DNA from 2 places in the Priestia sp. JNUCC 25 genome. Region 2 is predicted to be linked to the other one. Evidence: predicted binding sites of a transcription regulator. Region 2 holds the regulator's gene; the other holds the start of a gene.

Region 1 (10,404 bases), 2.1 Mb from region 2:
TACATAGATGATATGTAAGATTTAATTTGCTATCAATCACTTATTTGTTTTAAACGTACTAAAGTTAAACAGTATAACAGCAATAATAAGCTCTATGATAGCGCCTATTTTTCTTTTAAATCAGAGGTAGGCATGAAGAAAGAGACATTTTACAATAAGGTAAAAGTATACGGGGCAAGGAAGTAAAGTCTTCTTCGTTTCCTAATTTTATTAGATGTCCTAACAAAATAAGTGACTCAACAGTTTGTTAATAATCAAGCTTATAGCTTTAATAAAATCACAGTTTTTTTTAAAATACGTTGATTTAAAAAAACACCCTAAATTAGGTATTCTTCATTTAGATATTCATACTTCCAATTTGGATCATGTTCAACTACTGTAATGTTCATTTTTCTCCCCTTTAATCATTTATTACATGGACAATATAATAAATGATTAAATTAATTCAAAAATCTTAGTATCTCCTAAATTATAATATGTGCCTTCCTATAAAGTACCCTTATTCTCCAATGCCATTAACGATGAGGGTGCTTTTTTCTATGTGAAAAATTCATGAGTGCTTGCCAACTGTATGATACAAGTATGGTTTGATAAAAATACATAGCGAACAGGTGTAATTAACATGACAGAAAGGAAGAGGGCTGCTCAGTCTTCTGGCTGCAACTCCAATCAAAATATCAAATAAAAAAGAGCTTATTTCTTTTGCAAGTTTACATAAGATAAATTATAAGAAGTAACAAAACTTTAAAATTCCTATTATTAAAGGTTTTTGTATATTTGTAATTCAAATGTTGTAAAAGAAAAGTTCCTAAAAGGATAATAACTCTTGCCTTGTTATATTCTTTAGGATAAAATACAATACTGAGATATATTCTCACCATTTTTATTCTGATTTGAAAACCTACTGTACTCTTGTTTGCACAGTAGGTTTTCTATTATAGAAAAGCGTACAATTCAATCACAGTACAAATGATTGGAAAAGGAATGATTAACTACTAAATAGTGATAATTGTTATCTTTATGTAAAATCTAATAACTCTTCTTATAGCTGTAAGTAGATAAAAAACATATTGACATTTAATTTCAAACTAACTAATATGATATACATTACATACACTTTAATTTAATAAACAAAAGCTAAGATAGGATCTTAAGTAATTCTAATCTCCCTGTTATAGAGAGCTGATAATTGGTGGAAGTCAGTACAAAGGTTAGAGATGAAATTCACTCCTAGAGCTTCCTCTTCTAATGGTGTTTTAGAGAGGACGGATAAAACCGTTATGCTAATTAAGAGGTAAGATGTTTTTACAATATAGGGTGGTACCGCGAAATTTTCGTCCCTGCTGAATAATTCAGCAGGGACTTTTTTATGTTAAAAGGAGGGCATCATGAAAGAAAATACTGCATCAAAGAATACGTTAAAAAAGCAATTATTACCGCGACACATTCGAATGATTGCTATTGGAGGAATGATTGGGACAGGGATTTTCAAAGGGAGTGCTGATACAATTGGATTAGCAGGACCTTCGGTTATCTTTTCGTATCTATTTGCTGGACTATTGCTTCTTATTGTAATGGGAGCTTTGGCTGAAATGGCTATTGTATACCCATCCCACAATATGAAAGATCTAATTCAAAAAGCTTTTGGAAGACGTTTTTCTTTTGTAATGGGAGCTACTTATTGCTTTATGTGGCTTACTGTATGCGTTATTGAAGTCATCGCTGCAGGTAGTTTTCTGCAATATTGGTTTTCTTCTATCCCCTTATGGATTCTTTGTCTTATTTGTTCAATTGTACTTATTTTAATTAATGCTACAAGCGTAAAGTCTTTTGGAGAAATTGAGTTTTGGTTTGCTGGTATTAAAATCTTTGTTATTATTGCTTTTATTTTATTAGGTATAGCGATACTATTTGGAATTATGCCAAGCAATAATTCATCTTCTCATTATCTTCATAATTATAGTGATTTTATGCCAAATGGCTGGAAAGCCGTTTTCTCTACATTACTTGTAGTCATTTTCTCGTATGGAGGATCAGAACTCATTGGTTTAACTATTACAGAAACGAAAGATGCTGAAAAGGTATTGCCAGGGGTAGTTAAAGGCGTTATGTGGAGAGTAGTTCTGTTTTATACTTTGCCTATTTTTATTATCTGTGGCTTGATACCATGGGATAAAATTGATGCAAATGCTAGCCCTTTTGTCCAAGTATTTGAAACAGCCGGGCTTCAAGGGGCTTCTCATGTTATGAACTTTATTTTATTAACAGCTGTCCTTTCAGCAGCCAATTCAGGTATTTATGGCTGTACAAGGATGCTTCATTCTTTATCTCAGTCCGGAGATGCTCCTAAAAGTTTGTCCTATGTAAATAAACAAGGCGTACCTGTTTACAGTTTAGCTTTCAGTGTCCTATTTTTATTATTGGGAACGTACCTCGTATACTTATATCCTGAAAAAGCTTTTTCTTATTTATTAGCTATTCCTGGATTTACAGTTTCTCTTATATGGATTAGTATTTGCTTAGCTCAGCTAAAGCTACGTCCTCAATATAAAGAAAAACCATATTTTAAACTTTGGGGCTTCCCTTATTTAACGCTTTTTGCCGCATGTACATTAATTATTAGCTTCATAGTCTTTCTCATAGACAGTGCGAATAGGTTAAGCTCTATAGTTTGTGTAGCATTCGTTCTTGTAATGGTAATTCTTTCATTTTTCAAAAGGAACACCAAACCTACTTCTCTTGAAGTACCGAATGATACCAATTAGATTTTACATTCTTCAAAAACTTAAATCAAAAAAAGATACTTTATAAAGTATCTTTTTTTGATTTATAGAATCACTTGCTTCATCTGAGAGCATTTTTAGTGATTTAACTCACGATTTGTTTTTGGGATTTTTGCTCTTCATTCCAAGCCTCTAAGGTTTCAAGGCCTGTTAAGTGCAAGATACTCTTTGCATCTCCTTATAGTTGTTTTCGCTGTGATTGTAGTTTATTCCTTTAGCGTAATATGCCATATTCGTTTTGAACAATTCTTTCATTTTCTGCATAGCTTGTAGATTAAAATAAGCAACATCGATTTCCATTAAGTGCCCAAAATGGTGATGTACGATTGTGTTTGACATACCTTTGTTATCCACACTGTAAATTCGTTAATCATGTTAATTAACTCACTAATGTACTTGTTTTTGTGATGATCAAACTGTTTGTACGTTTCCTCTACTTTGCTAAAATCAATCCATTTCTTTAGTTTAATCATAGGCGGATTAGTGCTCAAAAAATACGCGAGTTCTTGCAGCTGATTACTGATCCTCAGCCATGTTTCTGCTTTGATTTCTGTCACTTGGGTAGGTTGATACTGTGGCACATACTTGCAAATCGTGGTGTAGAAATAAGCAAAAGCTTCATCAGCAAAATAGACCGATTCTTTATTCCAATACTTTGCATTGTACTCACCTGGTTTCACTTCTATATAATAAGCATTTTCGACCTTGTCCACATTGGTTATCATTTCAAAAGGAGATTCCATAGTAACACCTCTTTTTTAGATAACGTTAGTATGTCCTTTTTTATTAGTGATTTACCTAAAAATTACTCCTAAGTTAATATCATGTACTTTTATTTTTTTAACCATTTATAAAACATAGGTATGATTGCCTTTCCTTTGAATAGGTTAGTTGTAAAAAACCATATAGCCGAAAGGAAGTAGCAATTATGCATATAGAAATGAATATCTTATTTACTTTAGGTTCTTTACTGGGTTTATTAGTAGGAGGAGGAATTCTCAAATTAGTAAACCATCTGGCAAGGGGAAGAATCCAATTTATGTATGCTATATGCGGTGGAATCTTATTGGGCTTATTGTTCTTTGATATCCTTCCGTCTACTTGGCATCTATATGATTTAAGAGGCGTTTTATTAGGAATTGTAGTCGGATATATCATCATGCTATGCATTGATCTCTTTTTGCATAAACAAAACAGCGAAATTTCACCCTTACAGGCACTTATCTTATTAACGGTTGCTATCTTTTTTCATAATGTCATCACAGGTATTACCTTTGGAATAACAGATATGCACCAATCAGCTTCTGTATTCGCAGCTACCCTTTTACATCAGGTCCCAGAGGGGATGGCAATTATGACAGTCCTCTCTATAGCAAAAATACCGAACACCTTCTTTTTACTAATTATAGCCCTTCTATCGCTGTCCTTAGGAGGCAGTTTATTTATTGGTGAAAGTGTACAAGTTTCCTCACTTAAACTACAAGCTTTATCGACTGGTGCAGCAATCGGTACACTGTCTTTTGTTATCTTTCATGAAATAATTGGAAATACCATCAAGCACTTCAGGAAATTGCATGTATGGCTACTAATTTCGCTAGGATTCGTAATTATTTATGTTTATCAATATTCCCTTTCATTATTTCATGGCCATTAGAATGATTAAGTTTAAGTGTCAAAAAGACAACTACAAATGTATGCAGCTATACCTCATTCTGATCATTTATAAAATTAGAACATTCATGATTATGGTAACTAGAAATGAGTGTTATATATAATGAAACCACAGGAGACAATACAATGACAAAAAACACCTTAAATCATGGCATTATAATTTTATTAGAATTTTATCCAACTTGGTTAGCATTACCTCGTGAAAAAAGAAGAGAGCTTGCAGAGGATTTATATTCAATAATCGAAAAATACAGCGAGAACGTTAAAGTGAAGTTCTTTGACGCTGATGCCTTTGGAGACGGTACTTATACGGATTTCATCTTTTGTGGAACATCAGATTTAAAAATGTATCATTTTATGTGGGAAGAAATTCGTGATACATATGCCTATTCAAATGGTTACTTTAAAATGAAAAAAGTGATGATGGGCGTACAGAATGCCTATCAAAAATTCGAGGAAGAAGTCTTAGAAATGGGTTCTGAACACAAATAAAATCTTAGTGTAGCAAAAGATGAAGACGAAATAGATCTTACATTTAAAAAAGGCTGCACAATATTTTGGGGTTATTACGATAGCATACCTATCATTTCTACCTCTCACAACAATCTATTGTCATTCAATTATTAACTCATCCTGAACAAACATCAATGGGGTTGAATTTAAATATAAAAAGTAAATTATAGATTGTATCCTTTATACCTTTTAGTTAATTAACATGTATATAATGCTATTTATGACTATGAAAAAGAAGCCACGCTATCTTAGTGGCTTCTTCCCACATGTACGATGTAGTTACTATTTTAGTTAGACCATTTTTCTTCACTATCAATCCATTTGTTCTCATTTAAATCAAACGATTCTATGTCATCATGAAAATTAAAATAGTTACTTCATCTCTAAATTGAACTATCATAACTTTCTTAACATTGTTTATAGGTATATCTAAAGCTATATATTTTCTCATTGAATCTCTTAGTTTAAATAAACTTTCACCTAACATAATAAATATTGTGAGGTGCATTAGCTATTTATAAATAGGCTACAGAATTCTTGTTTTGAAGGTAGCCGTAAATATTAATAACATTGCCGTTTGCTTGTCCTGTAAGCTTTTATAGTGCCAATTAATATGGTCAAGTTCTAACTCTATTTCAATTAATTGTTCTATAACTTTCTCTTTATCTAGTGAAGAGCTAAGAAGAGCTTTAATTAACCGCTCAATTTTATTACTACTCTCAGAAATGTCATTTAAATCTAAATCAGTCTATTTATTAAAATAAAAAGCACCTCAATTAATAGATGCCTAGTTTTTATTATTATTTTTCTTCTGTAATCATAAACTGTACCACGTTATTTAAATTGATGTGCACTAGCTCTTTTTCATTCGAAATGAATCTTTCATATTTTGTTATATGACTAATGACTTCTTTCTTTGATGTGGCTTCGAATTTTAATTCCTTTGTCCTGCCATTTATAAATTCGAAAATAACTTTAAATTTAAGCATAGGTGTATCTCCTCATTATCTACTTATTATTTTTGTTTCATTAATTCTTCTTCAAAGAAAAAAACACTTGAATATTTAGTAACCGTATAAGAGTATCTTTTTATGTTTTTTACATAATGACTTTTTAAGATTGTTACTAATTCATTCGATACTCTTATAGTTACTGTTTTTCCATTACTAAATATTTTCACGCTTATATCCTTCATCTTCTCTCCTATTAAGAATAATAAGATTATCGTATTATTCTTATAATAGAGCTGAGAAAAGCTTACATCACCCCGTATAGATTTTCCTCATTCTGGTATATGGGCTCAAAAAGTATATAGTTATAAAATAGTAAAGGATTATTTTATATAGATTTTTTTATGACCTACTGTCACTTTTCTACCTCTCCTACGTTCTGCTCTTGCCTTTTTATTAGCGAACAGAGCCAAGGAATGTTCGCTATTAATGATGGGTGTAAAAAATGTGTCAGTCCCTAGTCATTCCTATTATCTTTGGGCTAACATTTACATACGCATCAATGCGCCATTAGGCTTTGGTAACTCCTCAGCTGTTATCAGATTCATTTTACAAAAATGTTCAAAAAATTGTTGTGCCAGCTCTCTTTCCTTTGGGTCACTTTTCAACTCAGCTATATCAAGCAAAATTTGAGCCATCCATAAATTATCAAAATAACGGTATTTGCCTGTATTCCATGTCATTTTTTGGGATGACCTTTCATTTACATAATATTTCCAGAAAGGCATCTGATCCGATTCCTGTTCTGTAAGTTGGAGTCTGTATTTTGAATGAGCAGGAATATATCCATCTTCACAAAGCTTACCGATAAAACCTTCATTCACCATATAGACGCCTAAGATACGTCTGTCTTTTTCAGGCATACTGGAATCTATTGCTGTTAACAAGACAGCACTATTTTGGTGCAAACGGATGGGTTTGGTTGGCTTCCCCTTGTTATTACCGCTTTTTATTACGCCTGAAAAAACCTTCCACTCTAAAAGAGAACTATTCTGTTCTTCTGTGTCACACCAAAAAGCCATTTGTGATTCCGAATGAAGTTTATGATTTTTCATAAGTTTTTCAAGTCCCCAGCGAAGTTCTTGGTTTTTTCGTTGTAGTTTTTTTTCCTCTTCCTTCTTCCGTTCTTCCTCGTTGTGTTCCATTTCCTTTTTTTCTATAATTTTTTCGAGTGAATGAGCAACACTTTTATCATGCAGTTTTAGATGCTTTCCAAATACATCGGGGAAAACAAACTTTTTATTTTCCGATGCGAAATGTATTTCAATACTAGAATCATTATATTTAACTATACTACCTATCCCAAAAAGCTTGTGTGTAACTTTCTTATTGATTAGATTCATTATTCTAGACCTCCTTGTAGAATAAAAACTCGGTTACTATTAGATAGTAAATTAATAATTTTATTCAACTAACTTACCTTTAAAGCTCACACAACTGTTTGAGTTTTTTTAGTTTAAAAAAGTATTGAAAAAATGTATCCATAATTCTATCTGAAAAAAACACAGCGGAATTTGGAATACGATCGAAAAAACAATTGTAAAACTATTATAACATTTTTTGAAAATATTACAAATTTTTCATTGACAATATATTTTAATTTGAGGTAAAATGGAGTTTTGTTATTTATAATAACTCGAAATAAAAGTCTCCAACCAGTCACGAAACTTCTGGAAAGTCCCTATAAATAACAACTTGATTACCGGTGATAAGCGAAATGATTCCACCATTAAACTAACCCTCATTACGTTGGAGGCTTAGTTTAGGGATGTACTACTACAGTAAGTGTTACAAGTAAAAAGCAAAAGAAGAAGATATGAATATTATTACCAAGTGTTTAGAAATTCTCATATCACAAATTCCGTGCATTATTCAATGAAAATAAAGTGGTAAAAAAACACCAATTCATATAAATGATTATTACTCCTTTATAAGCTATAATGTAATATGAGGAGTAGTGATGTTAGTATGTATTATTACGGCAAAAGAAATCAAGAACCTTTAGCTCAAGAACAAACAGAGGTTTGGGAATGTACGGTAGAAGATTGTAAGGGCTGGATGAGAAAAGATTTCTCTTACGACAACCACCAAAAATGCCCTTTGTGTGGAAATCACATGGAAGCTGGAGAACGGCTTATTAATAAAATCCCCCTTAATCCCCATCGAAGATAATTTGTACCAAATTATTTAATTTAATTGAAAATATAGTTAATTCATTTGCATTTGCTTTCTATTTCTATTGTATGTTATAACTAGTTATACCTTGTATCGATCGTCTTGTCTAAAACCCAGGCTTTTTTTAAAGCCTGGGTTTTCTATTGAACTAATAGTAGATAAATCATGGTTTTCTAATTATAAGACCATAACCAAAAGGACTCCTTCATAAGGAGTCCTTTTGGTTATCACTTTTAATTATGCTTTGTGAACGTTAGCAGCTTGTGCTCCACGTTGACCTTGCTCGATATCAAAAGTAACTTTTTGACCTTCTTCTAATGATTTGAAACCTTCACCTTGAATAGCACTGAAATGAACGAATACATCGTCTCCGCCTTCGATTTCAATGAAACCGAAACCTTTGTCTGCATTAAACCATTTTACTGTACCTTGTGTCATAATATTGCCTCCTGCTGTGGAATACTCCACAAATGTATTACCTCTCTTGCTCAATCATACTATTTCAAGATAAAAACTTCTGTTTAAGGTTTTTTCTTCTCTCAATCTTATACCGAACAAAAATAAGTTAAGTATAGTGTAACACATAGAGATATTCATAGCAAATAATTGCTTTTTTCCATTCCTTCACAAAAAACAGTATTATGAGAAACGCTCAGAATTGCAACGAGTGGACAATGACCCGCGAAATAAAGAATATCTTCTTCTGGTAGCTTATCAGTACAACATTTCAACACTTATGCACCAAAATCCCCTTAACTATGTATAGTTAATTTATGGTTAAGGTTGCCCAATATAGATAGTCTCAAAAAGTACACTTTTTGGGATTGTGAAAAAATGACTTAAAAAACAGCTATCCCATCCGAAAAAGTATACTTTTTCGGACTCCTAATTCTATACTTTATTCAAACACTAAAGGAATAAAGTTAAAAAATTTATTGGAATTAATAAAATTGCTTTAACGAAACTCAAATAAAAGGTTAATTAATACTTTTTTATGAATTAATTTACTTTTAATTTATTTTTAACCATATTTTAATGATTCAATATAATCATTGGATTATAATGGAATTACCAAAGTGATTATCCTTCTTTCAACTTGCTTTCTATCTAAAGCAAGTCTTTTTATTTATCGGAATGAAAATGACTAGAATGATATAGGTTGCACCGTATCCACATATTTCATTAGTAATCAAATTAAAATATATTTCAAATATACAGAGAAACGCTCTCTGAGGGAATGAACTTTGGTTTTACATATAATAAATGGTTCGACATAAATTTGAGCAATTTAGAAGCTCTTATTTTCTTCTTATTATTGATTTTGAAACACTTGCTTTTTGAAATTAGTTAACCTAATGTCACTCTCAAGAACTACAAACGCCTTTCATCAAGAAGTATTTATAACGTGCTATATTTAATAAACTTCATTTCTATATACAATCCAAAAGTTAATAACATATATACTGATAAAGCATGGAAATAGGAGAGGATATTCTTGACTAAAAATCATCCATATTTAGATGAGAAAGTTATGACTATAAAAATCGTTACTGAAATGACAGGTTTATCAGAAAGGCAAGTTCGTTATTATGAAGAGCGAGAGCTTATTTTCCCGAAACGAAACTCTTCAGGTACCCGAATGTATTCCTTTTCCGACATTGAAAGGTTAATGGACATCGCAGAAAAAATTGAAGATGGGGTTCGAACACGAGAATTGCGTAAGGATTTATTTTAAAATAGGTAAATTTGATTTGTTCTTTCAGTCTTTGTTCATGTTTACTCAATCCGTATCTTCAATATTTAATGGATTATTTTCATTTTAATTTTTATAAGTGTATATAAAACAAGATTTTTATGCATCCCATTACCATTTAGCCTAGAGAGAAACATTGATACATAAAGAATGTATAAAAATTTGCATATTCTATAAAAATGACTCTGTTAGAACCCTTACTCCCATAAGGGTTCCTTTTTAGGTTGTGTACCGTAAAGAGGTATTATGTTAACTGAACATTCATAGGTTATAGAGTCAAAAAATAGAAGGAACTACTGTCCCTCAACAGTAATTCCTTGCTGTAATATAAATGTATTTTGGGTGATCTAATTTATCTGAAGTAGTTTATACAGAAAGAATGATTGACGAATAACTCACAGAGATAGATTCTTTTTTAGTTATTTACTAACTTCCACTACGAATGGAACTATAAAGACTTTTTTACTGCGCTGAAACTCTCCCCAAATTTTATAGATGC
Region 2 (10,404 bases):
AGGGCCATTGTGCATAGAACAAGCCCTCCTGTGACAATCGAATCCACAAGCGTCAGAACGCCCGAACCCGCAGTTTGTTGAATAGCTTGAATATCGTTTGTTGCATGGGCCATCAAATCCCCAATTCGCCGCCGCTGATAAAAGGCCTGATTCATCTTGGTAAAATGAGTGTAGAGGGTATTTCTCAGCTGCTTGGCTAGTTTAACAGATGAACCAAATATCATAATACGCCATATGTACCTTGTGAAATAGGCCACAACAGCAGCTCCTAGCAAAATGCTAACCATCTGCATTAAGCGCTTTCCATTCAGCGTCCCTTCTTTAATGCCATCTACCGTTAAACCAATAATTTTAGGCGGGAGAAGTTCTAATGCTGCCACAATAATGAGCAGCGCTATCCCCGTTATGTAAGACTTTTTTTCCTGTTTGAAAAACCACCATAGCTCTCGAAAAATTTTCATCGTATCCCCCTAGCCCCGCAACCATTTTCTTATATCTATCATAAAACAAAAGACACCCTTCTGAATAGAGAGTGTCTGTCCAATTAACCATTATTTAATTTGGCCGTTCATTGCTTTCATCATTTGGTTAATTTTTTTCTGCGATGGTTTCATGCCCATTTGCATCATCATCATTTTTAACATTTGTTCATTAATTGGTGGATTTTTCTTCAGATAGCTCATCATATATTTACGAGCAATGAAAAATCCTAGCGCTATCCCAACAATTAATGCTAGAACACCAACTAGAATATACATTCCCATGGTATTACTTCCTCCTTCGTGTTGTCTAACTTACAGTGTACTAGACCATACGCTATTATACAATATTTCCGTTCCAATTTCCTTAAATAATTACACAAATTTTCTTGTTTTCACAGGCCTCAGCCAGCCGTATTCATCCGTTCCATAATTCACTGCTAAAAAACAAGGATCTAGCTTGCGTAATACTTCAAAAAAAGCTGTCTCAGCATCAACATTGCCATCTCCTTCAATTGTTATACAGCGATTCGTTAATTTTATAGATGCTCGACTTTTTTTATGAGGATATTCCAGCACAAACGTCTCTTGATGAGTAAAAAAATGAGGATAATGAGAAAACGCCTGAAGTAATTCTCGTTGAATAAATGAAATGGGCAGTTGCCGAGTAATGTAATGAACTTGTTTTTGTAAGTGCGTTTCCTTCAAGTGACGTTTCATTCTATATTCAATCAGCAGCTGATAAATGAGCTTTTCTCTTCGAAAATAGGATGATGCAACTTCTTCCTCCATTAAATATACTTCATACGTTCTCACGATTCATCCTCCCTTTCGGCTCGTTCTTTTTTGTACCATTATACCGAATGGTGTACGCAATGCTTGTCTATCGATGAAAAAATTCCTTTGTTTTTTTGTCGAAAAAAAAGAGCAGACCACAAGAGTCTGCTCTTTCTTATGAAAAAGAATTATGCATTAAGCAAGCTTTTCACTTTTGCTACTACATTTTCAACTGTAAAACCAAATTCTTTCATGATTGTTTCACCAGGAGCAGATGCACCGAAGTGATTAATACCAAGAACTTGTCCTTCGTCTCCAACATAGCGTTCCCAGCCAAGTGTAGAAGCCATTTCAATACCTAAACGTTTTTTCACTGATTTAGGGATAACACTTTCTTTGTACTCAGCAGATTGCTCTTCGAAACGATCCCATGCAGGCATACTTACTACAGATACGTCAATGCCTTCTGCAGCTAATGCTTTTTGTGCTTCTACTGCTAGGCTTACTTCAGAGCCTGTTGCAAGTATTAATGCATCCGCTTGGTCTTTACCAGCTTTAGATACAACGTACGCACCTTTAGACACGCCTTCGTATGCATTTTCTTTTGTACCTTCAAGCGTTGGCAAGTTTTGACGAGTCAATACAAGCGCCGTTGGGCGGTCAGTTGACTCTAATGCTAGGCGCCATGCAGCAGCTGTTTCATTTGCATCTGCAGGACGAACCACTGAAAGACCTGGCATTGCACGAAGTGATGGCAATTGTTCAATTGGCTCATGTGTTGGGCCGTCTTCTCCAACTGCGATACTGTCATGTGTGAATACATATGTTACAGGAAGCTTCATTAAAGCTGCTAAGCGAATTGCTGGGCGAAGATAATCAGAGAATACAAAGAATGTTCCTCCGAATACTTTTACACCGCCGTGTAGAGCCATACCGTTTAATGCAGCTCCCATTGCAAATTCACGTACACCGAACCAGATATTACGTCCGCTGTAATCAGCTGCAGTGAAGTCTTCTGAACCTTTAATCATTGTTTTATTTGAGCCAGCTAAGTCAGCTGAACCGCCGAAGAATTGAGGTACAGCTTGTGCTACTGCGTTTAATACTTCTCCCGAAGAAGCACGGCTAGCTAGGCTTGAACCCGTTTCGTATGCTGGAAGCGTTTCTTCCCAGCCTTCCGGTAACTTTCCTTCTACTGCTAGTTCAAATTGACGACCTAGTTCAGGATATTTTTCTTTATACTGTGCAAATACATCGTTCCATTCGTTTTCTTTCTTTTGGCCATCTTCAGCAATTGTAGCTTTGAAGTGAGCATACACTTCTTCTGGCACATAGAAATCTTCTTCAAATGTCCATGCATAAGCTTCTTTTGTTAATTTTGTTTCATCGGAACCTAATGGAGAACCGTGCACGCCAGAAGTACCCGCGTGGTTTGGAGAACCAAATCCGATTGTTGTTTTTACTTCAATTAGCGTTGGGCGTGTTAAATCGCCTTTTGCTTCTTCAATCGCGTTTGCAATCGCTGTCAAGTCATTGCCGTCTTCAACGCGGATTACTTGCCATCCGTAAGCTTTGAAACGATCTTCTACGTTCTCAGAGAACGAGCGATCTAAATCTCCGTCTAAAGAAATATCATTTGAATCGTATAAAACAACTAAACGTCCTAATTTTAAGTGTGCCGCTAATGAAGCTGCTTCAGCAGATACACCTTCCATTAAGTCTCCGTCACCACAAATACCATACGTAAAGTGGTCTACAATTTCTAAACCTTCTTTGTTGTATGTTTCAGCTAAATGACGTTCTGCCATTGCTTTACCAACAGCCATTGCAATACCTTGTCCTAGTGGGCCGGTTGTTGCATCAACACCTGCTGTATGACCGAACTCTGGATGACCTGGTGTTTTACTTCCCCATTGACGGAAGTTTTTAAGGTCTTCAATTGATAAGTCATATCCAGCTAAATGAAGCAAGCTGTATAATAGTGCCGATCCGTGTCCTGCTGATAATACAAAGCGGTCACGGTTGAACCAGTTTGGATTCTTTGGATTGATGTTCATAAATTTTGTCCACAATGTATATGCCATTGGAGCAGCTCCCATTGGCATACCTGGGTGACCTGAATTTGCTTTTTCAATCGCATCGATTGATAAAGTACGAATTGTTGCAATCGAAAGATCTTCAATACGTTGTGTCATACTCTTCATTCCTTTCAAAACTATGTACATATGTTATCATACTAATGATTTGCTTATTTGTACAATACTTGAACCAAAAAAATTTCCACTTTCACAGTTTTTGTGTGCCTTATTAAAATTATACAAAAAACTAGAGGGAACTCTCCCTCTAGTTTTACTAGAACGTCTCAGTGAAGACGCTTCTTTTTACTCTCTTTTAACTTCTTAGGCGTAACATCTTTACCTTCTTCGTCCACAACTTTAATCGTATGAAGGTGATTTGTCATAGATTGTCGGAAAACTTTTAAATATTCCTGACGTAGCTCTTGCTGTTCTTTCGCTTCAGATTCTGTCAGCCCTTCAGCCTTTGCCTTTTTTGAAAGAGCATTAATACGAGCAAGTTTATCTTTTGATAGCATATAAAACCTATCTCCTTATAATCAATAATTAAAATTACCGAACCGTTCCGGCAACATGTAGTCATCTTACTAAATCTCTTTCGTTTTATCAAGAGATTGAGCACTGTCTTGGTACTCTTGATAGCGACGATGTACCGTCGCTTTTGAAATATTATAACCAAAACCTTTTAGCGTAACTGAAATTTCAGCAAAGGTTAAGCCGTTATGACGAAGGCGGACAATTTCTTCAATCGGCGCTTCTTTTTTTTCTCTTCCCGAGTTAACTCCTTGATTTTTTAAATTTTGCTGCGGACGATAACCGTTTTCTACGGCTCTTTTCATTCCTCTTTTAATTTTAGCATTATGTAATTTCCGCTGATGCTCTTCCACTAAGCTAATAATATCTAACACCATTGAGTCAGATTCTGAAAGCTGAAGCTGGCCTTGATGACTAATCGTATAGATTGTAGCATTTTCTTTATGAAAAGCATGAAGCAGCGCAATTCGGGCGTTTCCTCTGCCTAATCGTGTTTCGTCTTGAATGAGCAGCACAGATATTTTCTCTTCTTTCATTGTATGAAGAACATCCAAAATCCCCTCTCTGTCTACATCATATCCGCTTGCTTTTTCCATCACGACTTTTTTCACCTTTAGATGGTGAAGATCAGCAAGCTTTTTTAATTCTTCTTGCTGGCGCTGTAAAGATGTTTCTTGGGTTTTTTTATCCGTACTGACACGGCAATAAATAATGGCATCCACTTTTATCACGACCTTTTCGGCTTCTAACAATATTCAGGAACGGCCGTTACACACTACTGTTCAATTGCCACTTGATTATGTAACTCTTTTTTTAAAACAGGAATATATAATTTATCTCCAGGAGATAAAGACTGGGCAGTGTCTGAGTTTAAATCATTGACGTCTTCAACCCATTTGACAAATTCATTGGTGGTCAAATGATGGTGATTATGATACTTGTTGGACAAGTCCCAAAGCGTATCTCCTTTTGTAATAGTAACCGTTGAATATTTGTCTAAATCTACTTTATCCGCTCCTAAAACCAGCGTCAATACATATGTAAGTGCAGCGATAACTGCAAAAAAAATAGCGTAATGTTTCATAGAATGTAAGAATTGTTGCATATTATGATCCCCCTATCAGAATATATGTTCTTATTTTAGTGAGAACATTTGTTTCTGTCAATGGAATTCTTCGAACTTATGTTTGTATATTGACACATCACGTGGTATAATTCACCTAAAGAATAGCTAAAATCGAGGTGAAAAATATGAAGCTATCAAAACGTCAACAAGACATACTAGATTTTATTAAGCACGAAGTAAAATTAAAAGGTTATCCGCCTTCTGTTCGCGAGATTGGGGAAGCGGTAGGATTAGCCTCTAGCTCCACTGTACACGGGCATTTAGCTCGTTTAGAAAGCAAAGGGTTAATTCGCAGAGATCCAACAAAACCGAGAGCAATCGAAGTTCTTCAACTAGACGAAGTAAACATCCCTAAAAGCAATGTCATTAATGTTCCTGTTATTGGTAAAGTAACAGCGGGGCTTCCTATAACAGCCGTTGAAAATGTGGAAGAATATTTCCCTCTTCCAGATAAATTCGTTTCTCCAGATGATCATGTATTTATGCTTGAAATTATGGGAGAAAGTATGATTGAAGCAGGTATTCTAGATGGCGATATGGTAATCGTACGTCAGCAGCAAACAGCTAATAATGGAGATATTGTGGTCGCTATGACCGAAGACAACGAAGCAACGGTAAAACGCTTCTTTAAAGAAGAAAATTTCGTTCGTTTACAGCCTGAAAATTCAACGATGGCGCCTATTATTCTTCGCCACGTAACGATTTTAGGAAAAGTAACTGGTGTATATCGCACTATTCACTAATCAGACACTGTATGTAAAACCAACTAATCATGATGTTAGTTGGTTTTTTTACGTTTGTTTTCTAAAAAAATTGGCATATTATAAATGATACGTTGAATCATCGCAGGCAGGTAGAACGGTTTTTATAAAGCTTGTTTTACCCTTTACTTTCTATCTGCATTTCCTCGACTCTTACAAGGAAATACAACCGACTATAAAAAGGATGTAGTTTATGACCAATACACTAAGGAAAACAGAACCATTTCAAACCATTGTACCTACCAAAGCAATGAACATGTTTCTTTTTCCTTTTTCCTTTGACCGAAAAAATAAAGAGCAGCTTGTTCATGCACTGGAAGCAAATTTGTTCGAGTTTTTTTCCATTCAAAACAAACATTTAGAAAAAGAATACTACGGAGAACAATATTACGTATCTCATGATAGCCTGGATCAATATTTTCTTCCTTACATTGAATGCATTCTATTCCCTGACTCGTGCGAAAAAGAAGGGTTGCTTAGATTTTCAAAAAAAATAGACCATGCCATTACGTTACACACTTCCTCCACCACCGTGTCTAGCAACGTGCTGTCTGTGGATGTTTTTTTATGTCCTTTTGAAATTGGCGTCATGACCATTCGCACTGAGATGAGCCATAATCATTACACCTATGATGATATTTTAGAGTTCATGAATCATTTTCGTGTATTAGAACCGAAGCTTGCTGAAGAGCATGGATCCACCATTACCTATGAACATCATCGCTATAGCAAAGTGCAAGATTATATTTTTTCACAGCTCGCGCCATTTTTGAACGAACACATCAAGAAAGAAGCCACACGTGAACAGCACGTTGGGAGCCTTCCTTATTTTATCGATGAACGGATGTTTGTGTTAAGTTATGTAACGGTAAATCAAGAGCAAGAGATTAATTCCACAACTTTATTTCGTACTGGACAGCTAAATAGCTATACGCCTGGCGGGAAAGCGTTTATTTCTGCACACAATCATGAGTATATTAAAACGTATAATACTAAACACGTGTATTCCAGATGGGCTCCTGAAACCTATTACGTCATAACAGACCATGTGTTTTCGTGTATTTCTAAATCGACAGACTCTAAAACGGATCAGCTTTTGATGAATCATCTATTTGGCCAGCATTACTATAATTTATTTTTACATTTTTTCTATAAAATCGTGTTGCTAAAACTATCTTATGAATATTCTCAGCTCACGTTTCATAAAAATTCAGAGGGCATTGAACGACTAATCCGCTCTATTACCGTGTTTTCAGGTAAATATTTGTTTTTAGAAATTAGCTCTCGCACAGAAGGTCAAGAGTTTTCTGAGCTCTTTAAAAAAATCTTTCATATCAATTCTCTTTATCAAGAAGTCAAAGAAACCCTTGGTACTTTGTACCAAAATCAAGAGAAAATCGCAGCCAAGCGTCACAATTACTTATTATTAATTTTAACGATTTACACGGTTCTTTCCGGTATTTACGGAATGAATTTAGTTATTAGCAAACTAAAGGGAAACATCCATTGGGATAGTATGAAGCAGTTTTCTATCTTTGAATATATCGCTTTAATAGTAGCTCTATCAGGAATTCTGATCAGCATTAGTCTCGGAGTGAGTTCCCTATGGAATTTATTAAAAGATCGGTTTAAAACATAAAAGCTGTTCGCATACGTATGGATGCAAACAGCTTTTTAAATTATATGTCCGATATCGAAATCCGTAAAGACACGGGAGATTTTCGTATTATCGACCGAAAAGTAGCGGATGTATTCAAAAAAATGACTGAACGCAATCGTTTTGTACGAGGAATGATGTCTTGGATTGGCTTCAGGCAAACATATGTAGAATATGAGCGCGATGAACGCTTTGCTGGTGAAACAAAATATCTTTTAAAAAAGATGATCAAGTTTGCTTCAGATGGAATTATTGGGTTTTCAACGAAGCCTTTGCGTTTAGTAATGGTTATTGGCTGGTTATCGGTTTTTGTATCACTTTTAGTTTTAAGTTATTCGATTGTTGTTTGGCTGATAGGTAAAAACATTCAGCCTGGCTGGACTTCTATTATGGTAGCTATCACCTTCTTTAGCGGTATTCAGCTACTTGGCTTAGGACTAGTCGGACAATACATCGCAAGAATTTACGATGAAAGTAAAAATAGACCTATTTACGTTGTACGTGAAACCGTTAACTTCTCGAAAGCTTCAACAGATTCTCCAAACGTACGTGAAAAAGTATATAGCTAAAAAAACAAGGAAGAAAACAGCTGTTTTCTTCCTTGTTTTTATTCTTTTTGAAGCTGTAAATCACTTGGCACCCAGTCCGGAATTCCATCATCTTCATCAAATTCAATAATGACATCCGTTACTCCTTTTTCCTGTAAAATACGATTTTCCAGACGATCTTTAATATCATCAGCTTCTGCCACTGTTAAAACAGGATCAATTTCTACTTTTAATTCAACGTGAAGCTCTTCTCCTTCTTTCATCACCATTAACGTTTGAATATCACGCACTTGTACATCTTGCATGACAATCGCGCCAATTTTCATTTCCATTTCTTTATCCGCTTCGCCAAGCGCTCCAGCAGCATTATCTAAAAAGACTCGTCCTACTACAAAAAACATCATAAGACCAATTAAAATAGAAGCAATTCCTTCAGCTTGATGAAAAGGCGTAAATCGCGAAATAAAAACGGCGATTAAAGCCAATACGCCTCCTCCAGTAGCTACCAGATCTTCCATAAAAACAAGTTTAGTTGCTGGCTTGGCTTTCTTTAAATGAACAAAGCTTTGCGCAAAAACATTTGTTTCTGCAGGGTTTATCCCCACATCGTGCAAAATTTCTTTCATTGCCTTAAATAGAACAAACATTTCAAGTAACACCGAGATGCCAAGTACTGCAATATTTAAAATAAAGCCTGAAGACTTCGTCGGATGAAGAATGTGGTGATATCCTTCTTTAATCGTTTCAAACGCCATAATTCCTACTACAAGAACCGCTCCTAATAGAACAAGATTAACCAATCGGCCAAATCCGTTTGGAAATCGTTTGGTCGGGGCTTTTTTACTTAATGCCGAACCTATAAAAACAAAAAACTGATTTGCTGCATCCCCTAAGCTGTGCATCGTTTCAGCAAACATCGCTACATTCCCTGTTAAAGCGAAAGCAATCCCTTTAATAATGGAAATAATAGTATTCACTATAGCGGCCATCATGGCCGATTTATTTCCTTTTCGCAATAACTTAATTAATTCACTCATACAATCCCTCCGTTTGCGCCTTTATGAGATTCGATTACGGTTAGTGTATGTGAATTTAAAAATTAAAAACCTCCAACATACAAGTTGGAGGTTTTTAGTCATGTTTCATTATTTTTTAAAACGGTACGGTACAGTTGTAACGATTACGTTTTTACGGTAAAGCAAATGTGCTTTTAACAGCAGACTGGACTGATTGTGAAGGATATTTTGCCAGCTTTTTTTCGTAATGAATTGTGGAATAACGACCGTAATAGCCATATTGTTTTCCCGCGCTTTTTCCTCGGCCATATCAATGAATCGAAACAGCGGCCGCACTAAGCTGCGGTATTGAGAATGAAACGTAACAATACGAATATCAGGCTGCCACTTCTCCCACTTCTCTTCCATTCTCTTTTCGCTTTCTCGATCAAAGGCCACATGCACTGCAATAACGGTATCGCCAATCGTTCTTGCATAATTTAATGAATTTTCTACTACCTTTGTCATTCCTGCTACAGGAACAATGACCACACTTCCTTCAAGCTTTCCAATCTTTTCTCCTTGCTTAATGCGAAGCTGCTCTCCTACCGCTTCATAATGCGTATGAATGCGATGAAAAATATAGACAATAACCGGTAAGAAAATGAGCACGGACCATACTTGTGAAAACTTCGTTGTAAACAAAATGATTAGCACAGTTAAGGTAATAAGCGCACCAATTAAGTTAATGATTAGCTTTCCTTGCCAGCCGGCCGGCTTTTCTCTAAGCCATTTGACAATCATGCCTGTTTGAGAAAGCGTGAATGGAATGAACACTCCAACTGCATAAAGAGGGATTAATTGTTCAGTCGCTCCTTTAAAAGCTACAATTAAGACAATAGAAGCAATTCCAAGGGTCACAATTCCATTTGAATAGCCTAGTCGATCGCCACGAATTTGAAACATTCTTGGCATGTATTTATCAGACGATAAGTTGACAGCCAGCAAAGGGAAAGCTGAAAAGCCCGTATTCGCTGCTAGCACTAGAATTAGAGCTGTTGTGCCTTGAATAAAATAATAAAATCCATTTCGTCCAAACACACTCGATGCAATTTGTGATACAACCGTTTCATCTGCTTTTGGAGAAATGCCAAGCCAATAAGCTAAAAACGTGATGCCCGAAAATAAAACGGCTAAAATACCGCCCATCAGCATTAATGTATGAACAGCATTTTTTGCACCTGGCTCTTTAAAGTTAGGCACTGCATTTGAAATAGCTTCTACACCTGTCAATGCCGAACAGCCTGACGAAAAAGCTTTTAATAATAAAAACAAACTAATACCTGGCACTACTGTACCGAGAGATGGATGAAGCTCAGGTGAAACTTGACCTGTCGCTATTTTAAACAAGCCTACCGCTATTAACAAAATAAGAGCAATAACAAATAAATA

What was found. Region 2 encodes LexA, which represses DNA repair genes until DNA is damaged. Its sites were predicted from a motif close to CGAACATATGTTCG; they were not measured.
Region 1: the regulator LexA is predicted to act here: its motif matches at 7,408-7,421, upstream of JNUCC25_RS09100 (malate synthase).

Annotation. Positions count from the first base shown of each region.
Region 1 is NZ_CM132211.1:1,786,243-1,796,646, reverse strand. It holds T-box leader at 1,131-1,345, shown strand; gene JNUCC25_RS09130 (amino acid permease) at 1,389-2,765, shown strand; gene JNUCC25_RS09125 (hypothetical protein) at 3,083-3,526, opposite strand; gene JNUCC25_RS09120 (ZIP family metal transporter) at 3,712-4,437, shown strand; gene JNUCC25_RS09115 (darcynin family protein) at 4,581-4,946, shown strand; gene JNUCC25_RS09110 (hypothetical protein) at 5,768-5,956, opposite strand; gene JNUCC25_RS09105 (hypothetical protein) at 5,983-6,162, opposite strand; gene JNUCC25_RS09100 (malate synthase) at 6,466-7,320, opposite strand; gene JNUCC25_RS09095 (cold-shock protein) at 7,946-8,149, shown strand; gene JNUCC25_RS09090 (cold-shock protein) at 8,390-8,590, opposite strand; partial or broken gene JNUCC25_RS09085 (MerR family transcriptional regulator) at 9,684-9,881, shown strand; gene JNUCC25_RS09080 (hypothetical protein) at 10,325-10,404, opposite strand, start outside.
Region 2 is NZ_CM132211.1:3,892,341-3,902,744, forward strand. It holds gene JNUCC25_RS20510 (ABC transporter transmembrane domain-containing protein) at 1-461, opposite strand, end outside; gene JNUCC25_RS20515 (YneF family protein) at 552-764, opposite strand; gene sirA (sporulation inhibitor of replication protein SirA) at 855-1,295, opposite strand; gene tkt (transketolase) at 1,445-3,451, opposite strand; gene JNUCC25_RS20530 (DUF896 domain-containing protein) at 3,619-3,849, opposite strand; gene JNUCC25_RS20535 (YneB family resolvase-like protein) at 3,919-4,587, opposite strand; gene yneA (cell division suppressor protein YneA) at 4,641-4,970, opposite strand; gene lexA (transcriptional repressor LexA) at 5,117-5,734, shown strand; gene JNUCC25_RS20550 (magnesium transporter CorA family protein) at 5,946-7,391, shown strand; partial or broken gene JNUCC25_RS20555 (glycosyltransferase) at 7,424-7,978, shown strand; gene JNUCC25_RS20560 (cation diffusion facilitator family transporter) at 8,017-8,994, opposite strand; gene JNUCC25_RS20565 (APC family permease) at 9,103-10,404, opposite strand, start outside.